DNA from 2 places in the Streptococcus canis genome. Region 1 is predicted to be linked to the other one. Evidence: predicted binding sites of a transcription regulator. Region 1 holds the regulator's gene; the other holds the start of a gene.

Region 1 (4,087 bases):
TAGCTCTTTTAAAGGGCTCTTACCCTTACCTCAGCGGGGACAAATCCAATAACACTCACTACGTTCGCTTCATTGCTAGCGCAGTTAAATGAACGTTTTAATATTGTCATTTCTTAGTTTACTGACATTTCGGTCAAGTGAGATAGCTCAATTGAGCAGGCGCTAAAAGCATCGTGATAAAAATAAGTCTTCCTGAGGGTAAACACACATCATTGGTTTCCTATTTTCTTTTCGCTTTTTACGCCCTTTGCATCTTAATTATAAACTACCACCATGGCTGGTCTTAGCAAGCGCTCATGGAGTTTGTAGCCTTTTTGGAAAACTTGTGCAATGCTATCTGCTGGGTGGTCATCGTCTGCTGGCAAGGTTTGAACAGCCATATGGAGATTGTGATCAAAGCTTTCTACAGCCACTTCTTCAATCCCTTCTTCTTTAAGGGCTTGAACAAGGCTCTCTTGAACCATTTCAAGGCCTTTTTTGACATCGTCTGTCAGCCCTTCAACAGCTAAAGCACGTTCTAAATTATCAAGGCTTGGGAGAATTTTTTTCGCTAAGTCTTGCGAACGGTAACGTTGCAAGTTTTGACGTTCTTCGTTGGCACGGCGTTGAATGTTTTGCATCTCAGCGTGAGCGCGGAGGTACTTGTTTTCAAAGTCTTCTGCGCGTTCATTAGCCAATTCCAAGTCTGTTTTCTCAGGAGTTTCTTCAACGACGTTATCTTTTGTCTCTTCAGTTGTCTCAACAACCTCGTCGATAGCTTCTTGCTTGACCTGTTCTTTTTTTTCTTTTTTTGACAAGGGCTATACCTCTTTCTTATATTTTCAATCAATAAGCTGCGCTAGTTAACTTCATAGTGATTACTATTCAAATAACGGTAGTAATCTCTTAATTTAACTGCCAGAATACGTCCGATAACATTCATCAAACTGACACTACGGCGATAATCCATATCAATCGGTCCGATTAGGCTAAGCAGCCCAAAACCACGATAAGGAATTAAAAATTTGTAAGTCAACAGGGTGACATTGGCCAGAGCTGCTTCTCGACTTTCTGCCACTTGAACGATCGCCATATCATCTTCTGCCATGCTCTGCCTAATTGACAGGGCCAACTGTTGCTCATGGTCAAGAAATTGATAGGTAGCTAAGCCAGCATAATCAAGAGAAGCTACCTTTCCTGAAACAAAAATCGTTTCTTGGAAAAGACCAGCAAAGATGTAAGCAAACAGATCCAAGACGTTGTCTGTCACTGTGAAATACTTTTGAACAACCTGTGGAATTTCTGTTCGTAATTTATAATGAACAGCCATCACGTCCCTACCTAATAGACGCTCATCCACAATTTCCTTGAGAACTAAAAGGTCTTTGCTAAGGAAATTTTTGGGAATGGCAAACTGAACGGTTAAGGGTTTTGATTCGTCCAAGGTAAGCACAGCTAAGGCATCATGATTGGACAATTGAACAATATCAAAGGCCGTTAATTTTTGCCTAGCAGGTTCCACATCTAAAATTACAGCCGTATAGCCCGTAATTTCTGCTAAAATTTGACTGGCCTTAGCCAGAAGATCTTCCAGTCTAAAGGCTTCAAAATCAAAGGCTTTGACCATCTGATAGACATCTTGTTCATCAATGCTATCTAAACTTAGTGAGTGTTCCACAAAATACTTAAACCCTGCAGCACTCGGCATCCGTCCGCTAGAAGTATGTGCTTTTTCAAGGAGGCCCAGTTTTTCCAGCTTAGCCATGTCATTTCTGATAGTAGCACTACTAGAATCTATAACAGACTGTAAAGCTTTTGAGCCGACTGGTTCATGGGTCTGCGTAAACAATTCCACAATAAGGTTTAAGATGTCGTTTTGACGCTCGGTAATCACAAACCAACCACTTCCTTTCACTTAGCACTCTATGTATCAGACTGCTAATTTATAATTCCATTATACTCCTTCCAACACGCATGTCAAGGGAAAAACTCAAAAAATTAGCACTCTTTTCAAAGAGTGCTAATTCTATTGATCATAGCTTGTTAAATTCTTGTCCTCAATGACTTGAATCAAACGTTTTGCGTAAGTTTTATCATCGGGGTGAAGATAGTCTTGTAAGCTTTGAGCTGGAATTTTATAGCCTTTTTCTGTTGCTAGACTTCGGTACAAGCCTTTGTCAGCGATGTTCCCTTGGCTAAGCATGCTTAGGTAATCTCTGATAGCACTTTCTCTATCTTTATAAACAGCATACCTAATTTTTCGGTTGTTTTGCTTAGGAGATTTTAATGTAATGGCTGCCTGTCCCACTGCTGCTTCTTTGTTAAAGAGATTATGATACTTAGCAGCTAGCAAGGTCTTGCCATCTTTGGTGTCTAACAGGATTTGGCCAATCAAAACAGAGGGGCTGACTCCATAATACTCTGCCAGAGGCTTCACTTCTGGACCAATGCTTTGAATCAGTTGCTCTTGGGTGTAGCCTACCTTAATCTCTTTGGTGGCGCTAGCCGTTCTTCCATTAACAAGCAGAGGGCCAATCATCAAAATCAAAAAGAAGAGTAGGAGCCCTACAAAATAGGGTAATTTCAGTCGGCTTCTCATCATTTCTCCTTCAAAGCAGTGATATATTCTTCTAGAGTAAGGTTATGCTGGGTCATATAACGGGCTGAGGCCTTCCCCACATAACGGTAATGCCAATCCTCATAACCAACCCCTGTGCTTTGTTTTTTCCCATCTGGAAACCGCAGCACAAAACCATATTCAGGTGCTATTTTTTGAACAGCCTTGGCTACTTGTGGATCGCTAGCATTTAAGCTATCTACGGTACTCATATCAATAGCTAGTCCTGTCTGGTGTTCACTGGCACCTGCTGGCTGAGAATAGGTCTGCACCAAAGCTTCCGCAGCTTCTTGTGTTAAACTAGGATCCTTGGCCATTTCTTGGCTAAGATAAGATTGATAAAGCTCCGCTTGATAGGCTACTGAGCGATAGCCTGAAATAAGGTGTTCTTGAGGGTCAATGGCTTGAGCTGCCGCTAAAAAATCAGCGGTAGCTTGTTCAATGCGTTTGTCAACAGAAATGCCATTCACGTCAACCAATTCTGGGCTCATTTCCTCAGTGATATGGTCACGATTGACCAAGACCAATTCCCAGTCTTTCGGAGACACCTTGGGGAGCCTTGTGGATGATTTCTTTTGCTTGACCACTTGCTGACTGGCTGCCTTGTGTTGGGGTGTGGTCGGTAAGACTTGCTTTTCTGGTTTAATAAAAAGGTAGATACCTCCCAAGAACAGACCAACAACGAGTAATTGGAATAAGGGTTTTAACTGATTATGTTTCATTTGACATTGCTTCTATTATTTCACGACCACGGTAACGGTAACTCATGTCTCCAATAGTTTTAATGGTAAATTCCCCATCTTCAAATTCGACAACCGTAACACTACCATTATCAATATATTGTTTTTCACGATCTGGATCGATTAGCCACATAAAAGTACCAATCGTCATGCCATGACTCACCACAAGGGCGTTGCCACCACCAGCATTTTGAATAGATAGGGCGATAGCTTCAAAACCGTCCCAAATACGTTTGCGGAGGACTTCCCATGGTTCTGCCCAGTTAGCCGTATCAACTTCTACGATGCTTTCTGCTAATTCAGAATAAGGGACATCACGCAAGTTGTCACGGTTTTCAAAGACTTTTGTTCTTGGAAGAACACCTAAGAATAACTCTGAATCATAAGCCCCATCAAGGCTACCAAAGCACCACTCACGAATGCGTTTATCGCGTGTGTAAGGGAGAAATTCGTTTTCCGATTCTCTCAAAATAATGTCCATGGTTTGCATGGTTCGCCCTGAATCACTTGAAAAAGCGGCTTTAAAAGGAACACCAGCATCTTTCAGTCCCAAGCCTAATTCTCGGATACCCTCTTCTCCTTTTTTCGTAAGAGGTGTATCACTCCAACCTTGAGCACGACCAATGGTGTTAAACATGGTTTTGCCGTGTCTAGCAATATACAGTCTTGTTTTTGTCATTTCAACCTCCAAAAATCTCTTCTTATTATTATAGCATTTAAAGAAAACACTTGCAAAAACAGACAAGTGCTA
Region 2 (4,087 bases), 250 kb from region 1:
GCACTATCCTTAATAATAGTAATAAATTCATTTCCTAAGGCTGGCAAAATATTTTTAAAGGCCTGAGGCAAAATCACATAACGCATGGCATTTCGAGGACGAATCCCTAGTGAATAAGCCGCTTCTAATTGCCCTTTTGGCACAGCCTCAATACCTGCTCTAACAATTTCTGAAATATAAGCGCCACTATTCAATGAAATGATAATAATACCAGGAAGGAGTCTTGAAAAATCCAAGTCCAAAACCCCAAAACTAATAGTGGGCATATCGTTAAAATGCATCCAAGCAAAGGCAATCATGATTTGAACCACCATAGGTGTTCCCCGAAAGACCCAAACGTAAAGATTAGCGATCCAGGTCAACGGCTTCACTTGACTACGTTTAATCAAGGTGACCAAAACACCAATAAGGGTGCCAAAAAAGACAATGCTGACAGAAATCATAACGGTGACAAGTACACCGTAGTTAAAGTAGGCCCAGTATTTGGGCAAGAATGACAAATCCATCTATATCTCCTCATAAATCCTAGGTTGATTATAATAAAGATAATTATACCATTCGATGAATATTAATACAACACTTTTTGACAATAAAAAAACCTGCCTCAGGCAAGTCTCTTTACTATGTCATGCTTAATATAATAAATCGTAGATTTCCATTGCAATCAAGTCAATACTATCAAAGGAATATGACTCACGTGCTTCAACATCACGCAATGTGAAAACTGGTCCATTTTCAGGGTCATTTGAAAAGGCAACTTCTGCAACAACAACACCATCACGTTCAAAATTTCGCTTGAGATTACCGCCATCTGTTACCATCAATTCCAAACGATTGATGATTCTCACCAAATGTGATTCCATTTCGTTTCTCCTATTCGTTTTTTATCCCTATTATTTTAACACAAATCAGGGGAAACTAACAAGAAAAGTGGCATTTTTCTTAACATTTTGCGGTTTTTTCGCCTTTTGTGACCACTGACACTTAACCTTATTGGCAGAATGGCAGAGCATTCTCCAATTTATCACTCTCCATAGTAAAGTGCTAAAATGATAAGCTTTTTACTTGATTTCCCAAGCCGTGGTGCTATAATATGAGTATAAAGTTTGACCATTTTTGACTAAATGACTTTGACTTTTTAGATAAACCCTCGGAGGTATATTATGCTTTGTCAAAATTGTAATTTAAACGAATCAACCATTCATCTTTACACAAATGTTAATGGAAAACAAAGACAGGTTGACCTTTGTCAAAACTGTTACCAAATCATGAAAACAGACCCAACCAATCCTATTTTAGGTGGCCTAAACAGAGGACAAAAAGCCCAAGATCGGTCTTCACATCCTTTCTTTGATGACTTTTTCGGCGACCTCAATAATTTTAGAGCCTTCGGTAATCTTCCTAATACACCGCCTACACAAGCGGGCCAAAATGGCAACGGAGGAGGACGTCACGGTGGCAATTATAATGGGCAAGGGCAACCACAGCCGCAAGCCCCAAATCAGCAAGCAAAAGGCCTACTAGAAGAATTTGGCATTAACGTGACCGATATTGCAAGGCATGGCGATATTGACCCTGTTATCGGCCGTGATGAGGAAATCACCCGTGTGATTGAAATCCTCAATCGCCGAACCAAAAATAATCCTGTGCTTATTGGTGAGCCAGGAGTTGGTAAAACTGCTGTTGTAGAAGGTTTGGCTCAAAAAATTGTTGATGGTACTGTTCCTCATAAATTGCAGGGCAAACAAGTTATCCGTCTTGATGTGGTTAGTCTTGTTCAGGGAACAGGTATCCGTGGTCAATTTGAAGAGCGCATGCAGAAATTAATGGAAGAAATTCGCAATCGCAAGGATGTCATTCTCTTCATTGATGAAATTCATGAGATTGTCGGTGCCGGTTCTGCTGGCGATGGCAATATGGATGCTGGTAATATTTTAAAACCAGCCTTAGCCCGTGGTGAATTACAGCTCGTCGGTGCTACCACCTTAAATGAATACCGTATTATTGAAAAAGATGCCGCCTTAGAACGACGCATGCAGCCGGTGAAAGTTGACGAACCTTCTGTAGAAGAAACCATTACGATTTTAAAAGGTATCCAACCCAAATACGAAGACTACCATCATGTCAAATATAGCCCAGCTGCTATTGAAGCTGCCGCTCATTTATCCAACCGCTATATTCAAGACCGTTTTCTTCCAGATAAGGCTATTGACCTCTTGGACGAAGCTGGTTCCAAAATGAATTTAACCCTCAACTTTGTTGATCCGAAAGAGATTGACAAACGCCTTATTGAAGCAGAAAATCTCAAAGCCCAAGCTACTCGAGACGAAGACTATGAACGCGCCGCTTATTTCCGCGATCAAATTGCAAAATACAAAGAAATGCAGGCTCAAAAAGTCAATGAGCAAGATATTCCAATCATTACTGAAAAAAACATTGAAGCTATTGTAGAGCAAAAAACTAATATTCCAGTTGGAGACTTGAAAGAAAAAGAACAGTCTCAACTTGTAAATTTAGCCAACGATCTAAAAGCACACGTGATTGGACAAGACGATGCTGTTGATAAAATTGCTAAGGCTATTCGTCGTAACCGCGTGGGACTTGGTACGCCAAATCGTCCAATCGGTTCCTTCCTTTTTGTTGGACCGACTGGGGTCGGTAAAACGGAATTGTCTAAACAGCTGGCTATTGAACTCTTTGGCTCGGCAGACAACATGATTCGCTTTGACATGTCCGAATACATGGAAAAACACGCTGTCGCCAAATTAGTCGGAGCACCTCCAGGTTATGTCGGTTATGAAGAAGCCGGACAGTTAACCGAACAAGTTCGTCGCAATCCGTATTCCCTTATTCTCTTAGATGAGGTGGAAAAAGCCCATCCTGACGTCATGCACATGTTCTTGCAAGTTCTTGATGATGGCCGTTTAACAGATGGTCAAGGACGAACAGTCAGCTTCAAGGACACCATTATTATCATGACTTCCAATGCTGGAACAGGCAAGAGTGAAGCTTCTGTCGGATTTGGTGCGGCTAGAGAAGGACGAACAAATTCTGTTCTAGGTGAATTAAGCAACTTCTTCAGCCCAGAATTCATGAACCGTTTTGATGGTATTATCGAATTTAAGGCCTTGAGCAAGGATAACCTCCTACACATCGTTGATTTAATGTTAGCTGATGTTAATCAACGCTTAGCTTACAATAATATCGACCTAGATGTGACACAAAAGGTCAAAGAAAAATTAGTTGACCTAGGCTATGATCCTAAAATGGGCGCTCGACCTCTTCGTCGCACCATTCAAGATTACATTGAAGATGCTATTACAGACTACTATTTAGAACATCCAACTGAAAAAGACTTGCGTGCCGTTATGACAAGCAATGGGAACATTATGATTAAAGCCGCTAAAAAAGGGGAAACCGTTCCTACTACCCAAGAACAGGGCAACAATCATTAAACTTAAAAGAGAGTTTCTATCAGGGAACTCTCTTTTTTGTCCCTTTGTCAGTTTTTTAACAGAAGAAGCAATTTTTATAAGAATAATCACTCAAAATTTAGTATAATAAGAAAAAGGAGAGATACGATGACAATTCCAACATTCGGTAATCACAATGAGCATGAAACCTACGTGGCACGCTATGGTGTCTATGCCATCATCCCTAATCACGACAACACAAAAATCATTCTTGTACAAGCCCCTAATGGTGCTTGGTTTTTACCTGGTGGTGAAATTGAAGCTGGCGAAGATCACAGCCAAGCTTTAGCCCGTGAATTAATGGAAGAACTTGGTTTTACAGCTAAGCTTGGCTTTTATTATGGTCAAGCTGATGAATATTTCTACTCTCGCCATCGTGATACCCACTTCTATCACCCTGCCTATCTTTATGAAGTAACTGCGTTTCAAGCCGTTTCCAAGCCCTTAGAAGATTTTAACAACTTGGCTTGGTTTCCTACCGACGAAGCTATTACTAAATTGAAACGAGGCAGCCATCAATGGGGTGTTAAGGAATGGCAAAAAAAGCATCATTCTACTAACTAACTCTTTTAAATAGTGCTATAATAAGTACAGGAGTACTAAGGAGGACATTT

The links. The regulator HrcA, encoded in region 1, represses chaperone genes, less so after heat shock. The targets are predictions, from matches to a motif close to TTAGCACTCNNNNNNNNNGAGTGCTAA.
Region 2: the regulator HrcA is predicted to act here: its motif matches at 1,022-1,048, upstream of EL097_RS06320 (ATP-dependent Clp protease ATP-binding subunit).

The regions. Positions count from the first base shown of each region.
Region 1 covers NZ_LR134293.1:982,471-986,557, reverse strand. The annotation lists gene grpE (nucleotide exchange factor GrpE) at 255-797, opposite strand; gene hrcA (heat-inducible transcriptional repressor HrcA) at 839-1,873, opposite strand; gene EL097_RS05115 (glucosaminidase domain-containing protein) at 2,006-2,578, opposite strand; gene EL097_RS05110 (M15 family metallopeptidase) at 2,578-3,318, opposite strand; gene EL097_RS05105 (histidine phosphatase family protein) at 3,308-4,015, opposite strand.
Region 2 covers NZ_LR134293.1:1,230,004-1,234,090, reverse strand. The annotation lists gene EL097_RS06330 (amino acid ABC transporter permease) at 1-506, opposite strand, end outside; gene EL097_RS06325 (YkuJ family protein) at 633-863, opposite strand; gene EL097_RS06320 (ATP-dependent Clp protease ATP-binding subunit) at 1,164-3,455, shown strand; gene EL097_RS06315 (NUDIX hydrolase) at 3,582-4,037, shown strand.